4 regions of the Desertibacillus haloalkaliphilus genome follow, and region 4 is predicted to be linked to each of the others. Evidence: predicted binding sites of a transcription regulator. Region 4 holds the regulator's gene; each other region holds the start of a gene.
The links. Region 4 encodes CtsR, which represses protease genes until heat stress. Its sites were predicted from a motif close to ATGGTCAATAAAGGTCAAACA; they were not measured.
Positions count from the first base shown of each region.

Region 1 (4,590 bases), on a different contig from region 4:
TGCGGGAATGACGTCAATTACAGGTGATTTTGCAAAAGGGATAACAGAATTAAGTCGTGTCTTAAATGTACGTGGTAAAGTCTTGCCTGCTGCGAATACGAGCATTAGCCTCCATGCTGAAATGACCGATGGGACGCTCGTGGCTGGTGAATCGCAAATTCCGCTCGTTGGAAAACAAATTAAGCGTGTATTTTTAACGCCTGAGCAAATCACACCGCTCGAGGATAGTTTACAGGCGATTCGTGAAGCGGATCTGATCGTGATTGGACCGGGAAGCTTGTACACGAGTGTGATCCCAAATTTGTTAGTCCCGCAGATTTCAGAAACAATTAAACAGGCGAAAGCAAAAAAAGTTTACATTTGTAACGCGATGACACAATCAGGGGAAACAGATGGTTATAAGGCGTCAGACCATGTCCAGTCAATCGTGAATCATGTTGGTCAAGGGTTACTGGACGTTGTGTTAGTTAATAATCATCACATTCCATCAGCGATTATTGAGCGGTATGCACAAGAGGATGCTGAACCGGTGATCAATGATGAGGAAACGATTCGGTCACTTGGTCTCAAGGTCATCAAAGATTATTTTGTCCATTATGAAGGCTATTTATTGCGTCATGATGCAAAGAAAGTATCAAGCTCCCTGCTATCGCTCTTGTAGGCGGTAGCAACGAGCGTTTGCTGTGGTAACTTATGACCCGTTAAAGCTAGTTAAATTGAGATCATAGTAAAAGAGGTGAGGCAGGTGTCATTTGCTGCCACGACGAAAAAAGAGCTAACCCAATTAGAAACTGATGGTTGTTGTGCACAAGCTGAACTGGCGGCCCTCATTCGCATGAATGGTTCACTGTCGTTTAGCAATCAGCAGCTCGTGTTAGATATATCAACTGAAAATGCAGCGATTGCAAGGCGTATTTATACACTGATCAAAAAGCTATATCATACACATGTCGAGCTTTTGGTTCGTAAAAAGATGCGTCTGAAAAAAAATAATGTCTATTTAGTGAGAATTTCGCATGAAGCACGACAACTGTTAGTCAATTTAGATATTATAGAAGAGGAAGGGTTTGTTTTCATACGAAAAATTTCACCGCATATGATAAAGGAGAACTGCTGCCGCCGTGCCTACTTACGCGGAGCCTTTTTAGCAGGTGGTTCGATTAACCACCCAGAAACATCGTCTTATCATGTCGAAATTTTCTCTTTATATGAGGAACATAATCAGTCTCTTTGTGAATTAATGAACGCATATGATTTAAAGGCGAAACCGCTTGAGCGTAAGAAAGGTTTCATTACGTATTTAAAAGAGGGTGAAAAGATTTCTGAGTTCTTAAATATTATTGGGGCTCATCAAGCACTGCTTCGCTTTGAAGATGTACGAATTATGAAAGATATGCGTAACTCAGTTAATCGACTCGTTAACTGTGAAACCGCTAACCTGAATAAAACGGTTGGGGCTGCATTGCGGCAGGTGGAAAACATACGGCTAGTTGAACAAGAAATCGGTTTAAACAACCTACCAGATAAACTTCGCGAAATCGCTGAACTTCGTTTAAAGCATCAGGATGTCACTTTAAAGGAACTCGGTGAAATGATGTCAGGTGGGAAGGTGAGTAAATCCGGCGTCAATCATCGCTTACGTAAGCTTGATGAATTAGCTGAGAAGATTCGTTCCGGTGAAGATGTGAAGGTAGGAAAGTAAATGAATGCTTGTCCAACGCGTTATTTCGAAACGAAAACAATAGTAATGAACAATTGCTGTGATGATAAATTTGAATGGAGGAGATCTAGGTGGTAGAAAAGGAAGTTGAAGTGAAATTAAAGACGGGTTTACAAGCACGCCCGGCAGCATTGTTTGTCCAGGAGGCAAACCGCTTTAGCTCGGATATTTTTATTGAAAAAGATACGAAAAAGGTGAATGCGAAAAGTATCATGGGCATTATGAGCTTAGCCATCGGCTCTGGTGTAAAGGTTACCATCGTGACGGAAGGTAATGATGAAGAGGAAGCAATGGACGCATTAATCAACTTCGTCGAAAAAGAAGAATAGATACCAAAAAAACTTCGCAATGAATGGCTGCGAAGTTTTTTACGTGAACCGCGGAAATCAATCAAAGTTTTGGCACAGATAATAAAAGGGCGATGGAGTCTGCTGGAGCAGAAATCACATCGCCTTTTGTGAACGCAATTACTTGCATTTATTATGTTTGTGAAATAACATCATCAATTAAGCCGTATTCTTTTGCTTCAGCTGCTGTCATGAAGTTATCACGGTCTGTATCACGCTCAATCACTTCTAGTGGTTGACCTGTACGCTCTGAAAGAATTTGGTTTAGCTTCTCGCGCATTTGGATGATGCGTTTCGCATGGATCTCGATGTCAGACGCTTGACCTTGCGTACCACCTAATGGTTGGTGAATCATCACTTCACTGTTTGGTAACGCAAAGCGTTTGCCAGGTTCACCAGCAGCTAATAGGAAAGCACCCATTGAAGCAGCCATACCGATGCAAATTGTGTTTACTTTTGGCTTAATGTATTGCATCGTATCATAGATCGCCATCCCTGCTGTGATCGAACCACCTGGGCTATTAATGTATAGCGAAATATCTTTTTCAGGGTCTTCGGCAGCTAGGAATAGAAGCTGAGCGACGATTGAGTTTGCGACATTATCATCGACACCGCTTCCTAGCATAATAATGCGGTCTTTTAATAGACGTGAGTAAATATCATAGGCTCTTTCACCACGGTTTGTTTGTTCAATAACTGTAGGTATTAAATTCATTCGTAACGTCCTCCTTTAAACTTAACGTTTTCTTATGTACCATCATAACTTAATGGTCAAGTAAGGTCAAACAATATGAACGTCCGCCTCTTTAAACTATTTCGATTTAGCCTAACAAAATCCCTCTTTTAATAATAACCGAATTATAGCCATTTAAACGTTGATGTGAAAATGGGTTTGAAAAATAGAGCGGTAGTTCGTGAATGTATCAACTGGGGAGTGAATATTTGCAATGTTGTCAAATCTATTTACTCCAAGTATATGTGAGCTCGTCTATAATAGAAGTAGAAAAGTTGAAATTAAGCAATCGAATATAAAACGTGTTAGGAGCTGTCGCAACCGTGGCAAGAACCTCGAACCTAGAGGTAGATGTCATTTAGTTGGGACAGTTTTTTTTGTTAGTGGTTAGTAGTTAGTAATTAGTTGGTTAGGGAATGGGGTGGCTCGAGGGAGTAGGCAAGAGAGGTTCAGATGTTTTCCTAAAAGCTAACCGACTACCCAACTACCCAACTACCCAACTCCAAAAGTCTGTTAGGTAAAACCTTCTTCTTTACATATGGTGTCATGTTTCATTAAAATAAAGATTAGCAGGCATGAAGACGAGGCACGTTTACGTATATATGTACTGGAAAACGCTTTCAGTCGAGAGTTGTAGCGACATTATAATAGTACGATCGTAACAGAGTGAACGCTCATAGTGTATTCTAGTATGCAGGGGGAGATTTTTATGAATATGGAGTTCGGCTTATATCAGAAGCAGTCGATGAACTTAGTGATGACAACTGAATTGCGTCAAGCGATTACACTTTTGCAATATTCGACGCTTGATTTATCTGCTTTTATTCATGAACAAGCGTTAGAAAACCCCCTGATGGAGATCAAAGATGGACGTGACCTTGATGAGTGGAAAAAACAAGTTGATTTCTCAGTGAGTGAAGATGCGAAGCCATATGAAGGTGATCCGAATTTTTCACCATTTGATCATATTAGCAAGGATGAGAGTGGTTTGCGCGAGCATTTGCTAGAACAGATTCGCTTGCTTGATAGTAGTGATGAAGAGCGAGAAGTGGTTACCTACCTTGCGCTTCATGTGGATGAAGCTGGTTATTTCCAACATTCACTTGCAGATATTGCGATTGAATTGGGGCGGTCAGAAGATGAGGTGGAGGAGGGGCTCTTGCTTTTACAGCAATTAGATCCAATTGGTGTTGGAGCAAGATCACTTCGAGAATGCTTACTACTGCAACTCCAAGAGCTGCCGGCGCGTGATTCGTTAGCCGAAATTGTCGTCGGAGAGTATCTCGAATTATTAGCGGAGAAGAAGTGGAAGCAGATAGCCAAGGAACTATCGATTACGATGCAGGAAGTTCAATCCGTCTATGATTTAATCCAAACACTGGAGCCGCGTCCGGGGATTAACTTTTATTCTGAACCGACACGTTTTATTGTTCCTGATGTGAGTGTCGAAAAGGTAGACGGTGAACTTGTTGTGACGGTACACGATGATTTGCTGCCGCCGATTAAATTGAATCGTCAGTATCAGTATTTACTTCAGGAAAATGCAGAAACTGAAGCAAGTAAGTATGCAAAGCAGAAGTACCAGCAAATGATGTGGCTGTTAAAAAGCATCAACCAGCGCCAGCAGACACTCTTCAAAGTGACTGAAGCGATTGTTGAGCATCAAAAGGAGTTCTTTGAGGATGGAACCGAAGCGCTCAAACCACTAACGTTAAAAGAAATCGCTGAGAAAGTTGACGTCCATGAATCAACGGTCAGTCGGACGACAACCCAGAAATACGTACAAACTC
Region 1 is NZ_JAHPIV010000006.1:219,142-223,731, reverse strand. It holds gene mgfK (gluconeogenesis morphogenetic factor MgfK) at 1-661, shown strand, start outside; gene whiA (DNA-binding protein WhiA) at 746-1,702, shown strand; gene KH400_RS08825 (HPr family phosphocarrier protein) at 1,792-2,049, shown strand; gene clpP (ATP-dependent Clp endopeptidase proteolytic subunit ClpP) at 2,201-2,782, opposite strand; gene rpoN (RNA polymerase factor sigma-54) at 3,510-4,590, shown strand, end outside.
Region 1: clpP (ATP-dependent Clp endopeptidase proteolytic subunit ClpP) is a predicted target of CtsR. The motif match lies at 2,835-2,855, and genes of this name have one in related genera.

Region 2 (4,590 bases), on a different contig from region 4:
TATATTTTAATGGTCGAGTGAAAGAGATGATCAAGTGCTCTGGTTATAGTGTCTTTCCAGAAGATGTTGAAGCACTAATGATGGATCATCCGGCAATTGCACAAGTAGCCGTCATTGGCGTCCCAGATGAAGTAAGAGGTGAGAGTGTTAAAGCGGTCATTGTACCAAACAAGGACTATGTAGAGAACGTGACTGAAGATGACATTATTGAGTGGGCCAAACAGAAAATGGCTGCCTATAAATATCCTCGTTATGTGGAGTTTCGAGAGAGTCTGCCAGCGACTAGTGCTGGAAAAGTTTTACGGCGATTATTAAAAGAACCTTCTAACCAATAAGGGGAGGTAGAGACGGATGAATAAAAATAAGCAATGGTTTTCACTTCCACGTCGTGATTGTTTCTTTCTCATTGGGATTTTACTATATACAATTATCTTTTTTCTGCCTTGGAGTTATGAGATAACAATCTTAAATATTACGCTTGTGGCTTGGGCTGCTTATTTGTTGCATGTGCTTGCTCCAATCGTTGGGATTTTGTTAATTATTATGGATAAAAATCAAGGCAGAAACAAAAGCGAAGAGACAACGATTCAAGGCTCGTAAACCGATTACATTGGAGGGAAGTGGTGTGCGTTGAAGACCGTTGAATTATCGATCATGATTATCTACTTACTGTTTTTAATTGGGTTAGGGTTGTATTCACAACGACGAATTTCCAACTCAGGTTCGGGGGTTGATGACTACTATGTAGCAGGTAGAAGTATAGGCACAGGCGTTAATTCCCTAGCGATGTTAGCTGCGCTCGGGAGTGGTGGTTCATTTATGGCCGGAGCAGGTACCATTTGGAACTTGGGTTTTCCATTTTTAGCATGGATGACGGTCGGTTCAATTGTTGGGTTTGCAATTTCGAGTATATTAGTCGCCAAGCCGTTACGGCAATCACGAAAGTTTACTGTATCTGAATTCATCAATGATCGTTATGGGGGAGCCTTCTTTAAAATGGCTATTCCGATCGTCATTATTATTGGTTCAGCGATGTACTTAATGTCACAGATGACAGCAGGTGGCCTAATTGCATCTTATGTGACAGGTCTTACCTATGAATGGGGTTTAATCATCATTGTACTCGTATTTATCTTTTATGTCTCACTTGGTGGGATGCTAGCAGTTACGTGGACGAATGTCCTCCAAGGTGCGATGATGGTATTTTTAATTGCTGCTATAATTTTTGGTGCGATAACGAACCTGCCAATGCCATGGTCCGAGTTTGTTGTAAGCGCTACCAACGAGAACCCAGCACTTGGAGCTGTGGGAGTGACTGTTCCAATTGCAGCTTATATTGGGGCATTTGTAACATGGGCGGCAGCAGTTTGTGTTACTCCTCATTTGGTGATGAGAATTTTTACCGCAACTGATGTGCGCTCTGCCAAATTATCGCTAAATATCAGTATGTTGATCTATGGATTACTGATGCTGGGGGCAGCATTAATTATTGTTCCATTTATCCCTTTGTTAGGCACGTCTGTATTAGAAAGTCATGCTTCGGATATGTGGATGTTATTGATTGCTGATCAGTTTTTTGGTCCAGTTGTTATGGGAATTATTACGGCTGGAATCATGGCAGCGGTGATGTCATCAACAGATGCGTTGTTATTAGCGGTTAGTAGTGCCTTTGCTTATGACTTATATAAAGGTGTGATCAATCCAAAAGCAAGTCAGAAGAAAATTTTACGAGTATCAATGATGTTTACATGGGTGATTGGGATTGTTGTGATGTTGTTAACGTTAAATCCACCTGCCTTTTTGATCGTTTTATATACGGCTGCTGTAGGTTTTATGGTGTCGGCGTTGTTTAGTCCATTAGTACTTGGTATCTGGTGGAAGCGAGCAAATCGAACCGGTGCGATTGCAGGTTTGGTGGTCGGAGCGACTAGTTTTTTTGTCAGTTTCTTCGTTTTAACACTACCATATAATTCCGAAATTCTCGTTTCACTTCCGCTTTCTCTCATTACAATGATGGTTGTATCGAAACTCACGGAACAACCGTCACAAGAAATGATCGACAAAATGAAAGACTATCATTCAGATCCATCTCTATCTTAAATGTAAGAACTGAGCTTACTCTGATCATAGGGTAAGCTCAGTTTTTACAAGTTTTGTTTTAATGATATGTCATGGACAAGCTGTTTAATCAAATTGGTCAGGAAAGATCAAAAAAGACTTGAAAGTCAAAGAAGGTCAGTATATAATAAAAAGCACAAGGTCAAAGAAAGTCAAAGACAAATAGCTATGATTAAAAGACAATATATAACTATTAAATATAGGGGGAGTTCGTTATGCGTTGTCAAAAATGTCAAACGAAACAAGCAAATGTCAAACTGACAATGAATATCAATGGTCAAATGAAACAACTTCAACTATGTAGCACATGTTATGCAGAGATTCAACAAGGGATGAAGAAGCCATCAGGAATTGGTTTCTTTGGAAATAACTTTGATCAAATGTTTGAAGGATTTATACAACCACCACACGGCTTTGAGCAAACGCAACATTCTGAGCAAATGCAAGCTGGACAAGGGTCAGGTGGTGTCTTAGAAGACTTAGGTCAAAACCTGTCAAATGGTGCAAAGGCTGGATTAATCGACCCAGTCATTGGTCGAGATAAGGAAGTAAATCAAGTCATCAAAATTTTAAATCGACGCAATAAAAATAACCCTGTTTTAATAGGTGAGCCTGGTGTAGGGAAGACAGCGATTGCTGAAGGATTAGCACTCAAAATCGCAGAAGGTGATGTTCCGACTAAGCTTGCTAATAAAGAAATCTATTTACTAGATGTTGCTTCACTTGTTGCGAACACAGGTATTCGCGGTCAATTTGAAGAACGAATGAAACAATTAATTTCAGAGCTAAAAAGCCGTAAAAATGTGATTCTGTTTGTCGATGAAATTCATTTGTTAGTCGGTGCAGGGTCTGCGGAAGGTTCAATGGATGCAGGGAATATTTTGAAACCAGCACTGGCTCGTGGGGAATTACAAGTGATTGGTGCAACAACGTTAAAAGAGTATCGCCAAATTGAGAAGGATGCAGCACTTGAACGCAGATTCCAGCCTGTCATGGTGAAAGAACCAACCGTTGAAGAGTCTGTTGATATTCTTAAAGGCTTACAACCTAAGTATGAGCAATACCATGACATTCGTTATTCAGATGAGGCGATCCAAGCATGTGTTCAATTGTCACATCGTTATATTCAAGATCGCTTCTTACCAGATAAAGCGATTGACTTACTTGATGAGGCGGGGGCAAACCTTAACCTCGAACAATCAGAAATGAATAGCGATGATATTGAAACACGTTTAGCAGAAATCACAAAGGAAAAGGATAAAGCGGCTGAAGCTGAAGATTACGAGCGTGCCGCTAACTTACGTACCCAAGAGTTACAGTTACAACAAAAGTTGAATAATGCAGATGAAGATGTGAAAAAGCTTGTTGTTGAGGTTGCTTATATCCAAGAAATTATTGAAGAGAAAACGTGTATCCCGGTTGGAAAGCTACAAGAGGACGAACAAAGCAAGCTGAAAAACTTAGCCGAACGTCTAGATAGTAAAGTGATTGGTCAAGAGGGTGCGGTACAAAAAGTAGCGAAAGCGATTCGTCGAAGCCGAGCGGGCTTAAAAGCAAAAACACGACCAATTGGATCATTCTTATTTGTCGGACCGACGGGTGTCGGGAAAACAGAATTAACGAAATGTTTAGCTGAAGAATTGTTTGGGACAAAAGATGCTTATATTCGCTTCGATATGAGTGAGTATATGGAGAAACACTCTGTCTCTAAATTAATTGGTTCACCGCCTGGCTATGTCGGCCATGAGGAAGCGGGACAATTAACAGAGCGAGTGCGCCGAAATCCTTATAGTATCGTCCTATTAGATGAAATTGAGAAGGCACATCCGGACGTTCAACATATGTTCCTACAAATTATGGAAGACGGTCGTTTGACCGATAGTCAAGGACGTACGGTAAGCTTTAAGGACACGGTTATTATTATGACAAGTAATGCTGGTACGGGTGAAAAGAAAGTCACTGTTGGCTTTGGTCAGGACGGCGAAACGGATGCAGTGTCAACACTTGAAGCACTAAGCTCGTACTTTAAACCTGAATTTTTAAACCGATTTGATGCAATCATACCATTTAACGAATTGAAAGAAGAGCATTTAGTACAAATTGTTGAACTTATGCTTACTGATCTTAATAACAATGTTAAAGAGGAAGGTCTGTCAATTGTCGTTTCAGAGGATGCTAAGATGAAGCTAGCAACACTTGGTTATGACCCTCGTTTTGGGGCTCGACCACTTCGTCGCGTCATTCAAGAAAAAATTGAAGATAAGATTGCCGATGTTCTCATTGATGAGGAAGATGTGTCAACGATTAGTGTAGACTTTAAAGACAATGAATTTGTAGTTAAAAACAGTTATAAACGATAGAGGAAAAACGAGGTCCTAGTGATCTCGTTTTTTTACATTAATTTAGATGAAAAGCAAGAAAAGGGTTTCCACACGTCCTTAAGGTTGTGGTAGTGCTTTGATCGATAAGGAG
Region 2 is NZ_JAHPIV010000007.1:203,221-207,810, reverse strand. It holds gene KH400_RS10020 (class I adenylate-forming enzyme family protein) at 1-335, shown strand, start outside; gene KH400_RS10015 (hypothetical protein) at 352-600, shown strand; gene KH400_RS10010 (sodium:solute symporter family protein) at 631-2,100, shown strand; gene KH400_RS10005 (ATP-dependent Clp protease ATP-binding subunit) at 2,334-4,478, shown strand.
Region 2: KH400_RS10005 (ATP-dependent Clp protease ATP-binding subunit) is a predicted target of CtsR. The motif match lies at 2,257-2,277, and genes of this name have one in related genera.

Region 3 (4,590 bases), on a different contig from region 4:
TCTGTTTGCAGGAAGCGGTATTCTCCTGATAGCGATTTCATCTTAGGAAAAGTAAGTCAGACACAATTATCTACTTTATTAAAAGAGACATTTACTTTCTCGTATGAAAATGATCTTGATGATACACAGGATCAGGTTGAGAATCGTGTCTCTTTATATGGCAGTTTTTATAATGTAGAGGGAATCCCTAATGGTGCCTATTCTTATGACAATAACAATCATGCACTTCGGAGAATAACGAAGGGGGATTACCGGGAGTTTTTACAATTTGGATTAACCATGCCCAATGTGAATTTGTATCAAGTTCCACTCTGTTTTCATGTAGTTGGAGATAAGGATCACCTCAAAGAAATATTGGGGTATAGAGGATACCGTATCCAACAAATGGAAGCGGGCATTATCGTGCAAAGGCTGCTCTTGGTGTCGTGTGCTTTAGGAATGGGGGGGCATCCGTTGTTAGGATTCGATGTAAACCAATGTGATGAGCTCTACAGGATCGATTCGAAAGGAAAAACTAGCTTGATCCAAATTCCTATCGGACCATACCGTCCACGCGCTTGGTTAAGAGGGAGTTTGCTAACCTAAATAAGGTAATGGAGGCTGGAACAAAAGGTTGGTTTTTACCTTTTGTCCCAGCCCTTTTTTAAGATTAAATAAACAAAAATGTATCATAGCAGTTTAGTAGCTAATCATCGTTCAGGTCAACAGGCTTAGTATCACAGGAAGGGGGGAAAACAATGTGGTGTGAAGGATTCTGAGATCATTTTTTATTGATTGGTATTTCCATTGAAGAGTAGATATGAGGTGTTAAACTCCAAATGAATGGAAAAAAGGGGCAAGACAGGTTTCATGACCGACAATAGCTAATGCAGCCAACGATGAAAAATATCCATTAGAAGAATTGTATTCATTGAAAAGAAATAGGAGAACATAGATGAAAAAAATCACCCTTCTTGCCGTATTATCGGCTTTTATTTGGATGTACGAAAGTAGTAAAGTAATCTTTAATGAAGATCTAGGGCAGGCGATCCACTCAATGACTGATGGAGCCAATAAAGGTCAATTTAACATAAGAATCTGCAACCATGTTCCCACCATATACGAGCAGAGATGCAGTTGTAGAACGTATGGGCACCAATTTTGAAGGAGCCAATAGTGTGGATTATAACGAAAACTCTTATCTATTAGTCTTCTTATCCATGTCAACCTTAACAAAGGTGGGTGTGGTTCTTGCCGTTTATCGTGTTGATCGTTTATGGGGGAAATACTGAAGATTTGGAGGTTGATGGAAATGAAAAATATACATATTGGAATATCTCTCTTCTTTGTAAGTGCAATTCTTTACGGGGCCACTTTAATTTCAGCGTCTATCTATGCTCAAGCGTTAGCTGAGACAAGTTGGGATGGTCGCTACGGTATTTTCGGTACTGCAATAAGAGAAGTAGGAACGTTGCCGTTATTGATTGCTACCTTGTTAGTTATTATAGGAGTATACTTTGTTGTGCAATCTTTAAGGCAAAAGTGAAAGTGCGATCGTTGCAATGGAATGAAGATACCTAGTCATAAAAGGGGGAATTTGTTTTTGTTTAAGCTAATGAAAAAGTATGCAATGTTTATCGTAATCCTTTCTACGATAGCTGCATGTGCAGAACCAGGACCATCGGTGGATGACCTTCATCTTCCGTTTGCTAAATATGAGCCAGACCCTTCACAAGAAAGTATTGGAGTAGGTGCTACCATAGAATTTTTTAACGAAACTGATAACGCGGTGGATACATACGGGCACTTAAAAGTATCGTTTCATTCCTCATTCCTTGAAGAATATCGGCTTACAAGAGATGATCGGGTGCATTTTGAAATCAAGGGAACGGATATAACAGGTACGGTTAGTGAACGAGTAAGAGCGAATTTAACCGACCTTCCACAAGACGTTCTGCAAACAATCGATGATGAAGAACCATTAACTGTACTCGTGCACATCAGTGACGAGTTAATTGCAGAAATTGCTTTGATATACAGGACGCCAAGTATACCGAGCATCTAACTTCTTACGACATAACAGATTAGACTTGATGATCAAGAGAATGTTCAAATTAGAATTACATATGGTAGGTACTGCTGTTGCTAAATGTACATAAGCAGTTGTCTTCCTTGCTTCCTTCAGAAATGATAGTGGTCGAGCTCACTATGAATAGAAATTCCAAATATAGTAAAAATTAACCTTAACTTAAAAAAGTTGAGGGGTATACACGATGAATAACTTTAACCCAACAAATAAGGAACGTCGATTTAAAGCATACGTCAGTTCCATTGGTACTACACAGCTACATTTACGTAATCCATATATCATTGCTTGGTGGTCAGCAGCCTTCCCGGGGTTTGGTCATCTTTTATTATCAAAATATTTAAGGGGCTATGCCCTTTTTCTGTGGGAGATTCTCGTTAATAATATGGCTAACTTAAATCATGCGATGGTCTATTCTTTCACTGGGAATATCGGTATGGCAAAAGAAGTTCTTGACCCAAGGTGGCTGCTTTTGTATATACCCGTATACCTCTTTGGAATATGGGATAGTTATCGAACAACGGTTGATATGAATAAAGTATTCATGTTGGCAGAAAGGGAGAATGCTGATTTTCCTACATACACAATTGGTGCTTTTGAAGTCAATTATTTAGATAAAAGAAGGCCATTGATGGCAGTGATATGGTCACTCTTTACTCCTGGTTTGGGGCAACTATATATTCATCGAGTACTAACCGCTATTTTTACAATGGCGTTTATGATTGTTTTTGTGTACTCTTCTCAAATCCTTGTTGCGATTCACTATCTGTTTTTAGGAGAAATTGCACAAGCCACACAAGTGATCGATCCGCAGTGGTTCATGTTTATACCTTCTCATGTTGGATTTGCTGTATATGATTCTTATGTTAATACGGTTGAAAACAATAAGCTATATGAAAGTGAACAAAGAAAATTTTTGAAAAACCATTATCAACAGCTCCGTGTAAGGTTCCCAGCATCAGTAAATGAGGTGAAATAAAATGCAAATCTTTTCTACCTTTGAGCACTCAACGTATCTGGAGCTAGCTATCACGTCATTGGAAAAAATAGGAGTAAAAAAAGAGCATATCCTTGCTGTCCCACTTATCAACCGGGTCGAAGAAAGAAGGCTATTTGATACGCTTCACCGTGCAGATGGGATTAGCCTATTTGATAAAGGTGCAGCCATTGGGACTGCCTTTTCTGTTATTGGAGCAAGTGTTGGGTTTGTATTAGAGTGGGGGCCAATTTATTGGGGGTTAATCGGTGCTGCAAGTGGATTTATGATTGGATTTATCATCGATTACATCATTTTTAAAATGATTCATAAAAGGAAGAAAGTGGTTAGGGGAAAAAAGTCAGAGGTTGTTTTAGTGGTTGAGTGTCCCAATGAATTGGTGGAGAAAGTAGAAGAGGTTCTATGGGAACACCTCGCATTGGGTGTGGCCAAAGTTGGCTCATAGTATGGGTTATGAACGGATGCTAGCCTTCCGTACTTTAAAGAAACCAAGAAGCATGACAAATAAAATTTCCATAAGTAGCACATCCTAACAGCAAAAGGGGGTGCCTGTATGATGAAGAGAAATAAAATTGATAAGGGTATTTTAGGAAGCCTTCTTGCTTTTGGATTCGTGTTGTTACCAATTATGCTGAGGAAACCACCAATAAAAGATTGGCTGTTGGTCTTTCTCTGGAACGCAGTTACCAATGGAATCATTGATAAGGTGGTTGTTTCTTACAATACAGTAAAGTATCCTGTCCGACTACTGCCTAAAATGTTTAAAACAAATATTTTGTTTGATTTTTTATTATATCCTGTTGTAACGATTATTTATAATCAGCTAACAGAAAAAGACAAGCCATTGGTGATCTTTTTAAAGCTATTTTATTTCACAATTCCTATGATTTTGATTGAACTTTATGCTGAACGAAAAACAGGTTTAATCAAATTTAAGCGGGGATGGAGATGGTATCATTCTTTTATTAGTCTAAACATTAAATCTTTATTAACTAGGCTATGGATTGGATGGGTAAGGAAACTAGCTGAAAGGCAGTAAAATAAAACGGTTTAATTTTATTATGATCGAGCATCACTCGAGTACTAATGGTGAAAGGCAATCCTTTTGAGAGCAGGGATTGTCTTTTTTCTTATTGTGGTTATGTTGTAGACTTCAGTCAGTTTCATTCAACTTGTGGTAGAATGTGGGTAATCGTTAGTGAGAAGGGGAAGATGATGGTTAAGATAGTTGATCTGATTAAAAATATGTTCTTAGATTTATTGTCAATGGGGAAAGGTTTTGTGTACGGGTTTGTGATGGTTGGGCTGTTTATCGTGATTTGTGGAGCTTTACTATACGCGATTCTGTATCTTAAAAATGTAATCTTTTAACGAATAGAAAGAAGTAATTTCCATCGTTGCTCCTTTTATAAGCAAATAAATAGGAAAACATTCAAAATGAAGTGGGGCTCGTTGATGAAAATATAAGAGTTGTTTTAGCAGTGATAGTAGTTATATTATCAGTGTATAGTTTAATAACGGGTGAATA
Region 3 is NZ_JAHPIV010000010.1:151,995-156,584, forward strand. It holds gene KH400_RS12880 (SagB family peptide dehydrogenase) at 1-585, shown strand, start outside; gene KH400_RS12885 (phosphatase) at 1,292-1,525, shown strand; gene KH400_RS12890 (hypothetical protein) at 1,583-2,044, shown strand; gene KH400_RS12895 (hypothetical protein) at 2,253-3,044, shown strand; gene KH400_RS12900 (hypothetical protein) at 3,046-3,507, shown strand; gene KH400_RS12905 (CBO0543 family protein) at 3,616-4,101, shown strand; gene KH400_RS12910 (hypothetical protein) at 4,275-4,433, shown strand; gene KH400_RS26410 (DUF3953 domain-containing protein) at 4,505-4,590, shown strand, end outside.
Region 3: KH400_RS12885 (phosphatase) is a predicted target of CtsR. The motif match lies at 1,046-1,066, and genes of this name have one in related genera.

Region 4 (4,590 bases):
CTTCAGCGCCGATGGTAATTGGGGGTTTCCCCCTGTGAGAGTAGGACGTTGCCAGGCGATAAAAACACATTCCAATTGGAGTGTGTTTTTTTAGTTTTATTATAATAGTTTGGAGGTATAATATTAGACAGGCTCCATTCTAATCAATATCAGTTGGGGCTATTAATACGTTTAATTTGTTGTGAATATTTGTCCATCAAACCAAATATACATTAAATATGGGCTTTACTTTTATTATGTAGGGAGTGAAGCATTTGGATGTTATAGGATCTATTTATAGTTCAGATTCACTTACGATTATGGTTCGATTGGTTCTTGCAGCTGTTTTAGCTGGAGTTATCGGTATTGAAAGGGAGTATAAGCAACATCCAGCAGGATTTAGAACCCATTTATTAGTTGGGCTAGGTGCCTGTTTAGTTATGTTGATGGCACTGTTTGGATTCCAGACGTATATGGAACAAAATACTGAAGTTGTTCGCTTTGATCCCTCTCGTTTAGCTGCTTATGTAATCTCGGGTGTAGGATTCCTAGGCGCAGGGACAATTATTGTTCAAGGTGTTTCAGTACGAGGTTTAACAACAGCGGCCTCACTTTGGGTAGTTGCAGGTATTGGATTAGCTATTGGTGCAGGGATGTACTTTGCAGCTACATTAACAACGATTATTGTCATTTTAAGTTTACGTTTTTTAGCGAAATTCGACAAATTATTTCAAAAAAAGAGTGATAGTTTAAAACTTAATATTGTTGTCGATCGACAGCAAGTATCTTTAACAGAAATTATTGAAAAATTAGAAGGGAATAGGATATCCGTAACGAAACTAACAATAGAGCAATACAAGTCAGACAAAAGTGTCCAACTCATTATTTATAAGTTTTCTATTCAGATTCCTAGTTCGCAAAACCGTTACTTAGTTTATGATTTGTTACAGGAAAACAATGCAGTATACAAAATATTTTACGATTAACAGATCAAATTCATGGCTATAATAGCTTTTGTAACTATTTGCGTTCATTGACTTGATTATTTATAATGGAGTTAAAGTCAAAGATAGTCAAGGTCAAGGGAAGGAGGGAATCTGATGAGGAATGTTTCTGATATTATTGAACAATATTTAAAAACGATCCTCACAAATAGTGAACAAGACTTAATTGAAATAAAACGTAGTGAATTAGCGAAACAATTTCAATGTGTTCCTTCTCAAATAAATTACGTAATTAGTACAAGATTTACGATTGAAAAAGGTTATATTGTGGAAAGTAAAAGAGGCGGAGGCGGCTATATTCGAATAATTAAAGTTAAGCCGCATGAGCAGGCAGACCTTTTTGATCAAATGATTGAATTAATAGGCGTAAGTATAAGGCAATCATCTGCCGAAAGTTTAATAATACGATTACATGAGGAACGTGTCATAACAAAAAGGGAAGCAAAATTAATGCTGAGCGTGATTGATCGTTCACTATTTAATGCAAACCCTACTGAAAGAGACATCGTTCGGGCTAATATATTAAAAGCAATGATCCGAACTTTAAAATATAAAGAAGAATAATACACCGACTGTCGTATACATTGTTAACGGATAGAGAGGGGTGATTATTGATGAAGTGTCAGGAATGTAATGAGCTTCCGGCAACGTTACATTTCACAAAAATTATCAACGGAGAAAAAACAGAATTTCACATTTGTGAACAATGTGCCAAGGAAAAGGGAGAGTATATTCCGGGTTCAAATAGTTTTTCAATTCATCAATTATTGTCAGGGTTGCTTAATTTTGAACAACCTGTTACAGGTGGGCACTCGACGAATGCAAACCAGACACAGTCAAATAAGTGCCCTAAATGTGAAATGACCTATGAGCAATTTGCCAAAACAGGCCGTCTTGGATGTGCTCATTGCTATAAGACATTTGATGTTAAATTAGACCCAATCCTTAAGCGAGTCCATAGTGGTAATCAAAGACATGCTGGGAAAATTCCGAAACGAATAGGCGGTCATTTAAAAGTCCGCAGGAAAATTGATGGTTTAAAAGAAGCATTAAAACAACATATTGCAAAAGAAGAATTTGAGCAGGCGGCGATTGTACGTGATCAAATTCGCTCATTAGAAAACTCAATTGATGATCAGGGGGAGGGATAAGATGTCACTCCAACGATTTATTAGTGAAGCAATAAGTCCTTGGATGAAAAAGGATGGTCCTGATTCAGATATCGTCTTAAGTAGTCGAATACGACTAGCAAGGAACCTCGAAAAGTTTACGTACCCAATTTTATCAACAATTGATGATGCCCAAGAGGTTTTAGAGCATGTCTCAGAAAAATTAACGAGTGAAAGCTACAATTCGATTGGGATGCTTGAACGATTAGATATGGATGATATGAGGTCTAATGAAAAACGTGTTCTAGTTGAAAAGCATTTGATTAGTCCTCACTTAGCAGAAGAGACAAAGCATGGGGCTGTTCTACTCAGTGAAGATGAGTCTGTCAGTATTATGGTGAATGAGGAAGATCACCTTCGAATCCAATGTCTATTCCCTGGCTTTCAACTAAATGAAGGATTAGTGTTAGCTTCAGGTATTGATGATTGGATTGAAGAAAGACTCACATATGCGTTTGATGAACGGCGAGGATACTTAACAAGTTGCCCAACAAACGTAGGAACAGGTCTTAGAGCTTCAGTAATGATGCACTTACCAGCTCTAGCAATGACACAGCAGTTAAATCGGATTTTACCAGCAATTAACCAACTAGGTTTAGTTGTGAGGGGGATTTATGGTGAGGGCAGCGAAGCATTAGGAAATCTCTTTCAAATCTCTAACCAAATTACATTGGGGAAATCAGAAGAAGATATCATAGAAGATTTGCGAGGGGTTGTTTTACAACTCGTTCAGCAAGAACGCGCAGCAAGAGAGATGCTAATACAATCATCGAAATTGCAATTAGAAGATCGGGTTTATCGTTCCTTTGGTGTTCTAGCCTATAGTCGCGTCATAGAATCGAAGGAGGCCACGCAACGGTTATCTGATGTTCGTTTGGGTATTGATCTAAACTTAATTGAAGGCATTTCAGGCAATATTTTAAATGAACTAATGATCTTAACACAGCCAGGCTTCTTACAACAGTTTGCTGGGGAGGTTCTAGCACCAGAACAACGAGATGAGAGGCGCGCAGCCCTCATACGTGAGCGATTAAAGCTTGAAAACGATGATAGTACTAAATAATGGGAGGTCGATGAGAAATGATGTTTGGAAGGTTTACCGAGCGGGCGCAGAAGGTGTTGGCACTAGCACAAGAAGAGGCTATTCGTCTTGGTCATAATAACATTGGAACTGAACATATCTTACTGGGACTAGTAAGGGAAGGGGAAGGCATTGCAGCTAAAGCACTAAAAGCGCTAGGGTTAGGTGCTGAGAAAATTCAAACAGAGGTTGAAACACTAATTGGAAGCGGGCAAGAAGGTTCGAAAACGATTCATTACACGCCAAGAGCTAAGAAGGTCATCGAACTTTCAATGGATGAAGCACGAAAGTTAGGCCATTCTTATGTTGGTACTGAGCATATTTTGCTTGGGCTTATCCGTGAAGGTGAGGGCGTTGCAGCTCGTGTCCTTAACAACCTAGGCGTTAGTTTGAACAAAGCACGTCAACAAGTGCTACAACTTTTAGGGAGTAATGAAGCAGCTGGTTCTAGTCAACAATCTGGAAATGCACCTACAAATGCCAATACCCCAACATTAGATAGCTTAGCACGAGACTTAACTGCCATCGCAAAAGAGGAGTCATTAGACCCTGTCATCGGTCGTAGTAAAGAGATTGAGCGTGTGATCCAAGTGTTAAGTCGTCGAACAAAAAATAACCCTGTACTTATTGGTGAACCTGGTGTAGGTAAAACTGCAATTGCTGAAGGGCTAGCGCAACAAATCATTGCCAATGAAGTACCTGAAACCTTACGAAATAAGAGGGTTATGACTTTAGATATGGGAACGGTTGTTGCTGGGACGAAATACCGTGGTGAATTTGAAGATCGGTTGAAAAAAGTTATGGATGAAATTCGCCAAGCTGCTAACGTCATTTTATTCATAGATGAGCTACACACATTGATTGGTGCAGGTGGTGCTGAAGGGGCAATCGATGCATCAAATATTTTGAAGCCTTCATTAGCTCGAGGTGAATTGCAATGTATTGGAGCGACTACAATTGATGAGTATCGTAAGTACATTGAAAAAGATGCAGCCCTAGAAAGGCGTTTCCAACCGATTCAAGTGGATGAACCATCGATTGACGAATCCATTCAAATTCTATCAGGGCTTAGAGACCGCTATGAGGCTCACCACCGTGTAACGATTACTGACCATGCGATAGAAGAGGCTGTAAAGCTTTCAGACCGCTACATCTCAGATCGCTTCCTACCAGATAAAGCCATTGACCTCATTGATGAAGCTGCATCAAGAGTCCGTTTACGTTCTTATACTGCACCGCCTAATCTAAAAGAATTAGAGCAAAAGCTAGAGGAAACTAGAAAAGAAAAAGACGCTGCTGTTCAAAGCCAAGAGTTTGAAAAGGCTGCATCGTTACGTGATAGTGAACAGCGACTTCG
Region 4 is NZ_JAHPIV010000019.1:60,735-65,324, reverse strand. It holds partial or broken rRNA gene rrf (5S ribosomal RNA) at 1-57, shown strand, start outside; gene KH400_RS18750 (MgtC/SapB family protein) at 255-965, shown strand; gene KH400_RS18745 (CtsR family transcriptional regulator) at 1,080-1,547, shown strand; gene mcsA (protein-arginine kinase activator protein McsA) at 1,598-2,134, shown strand; gene mcsB (protein-arginine kinase McsB) at 2,136-3,215, shown strand; gene clpC (ATP-dependent protease ATP-binding subunit ClpC) at 3,233-4,590, shown strand, end outside.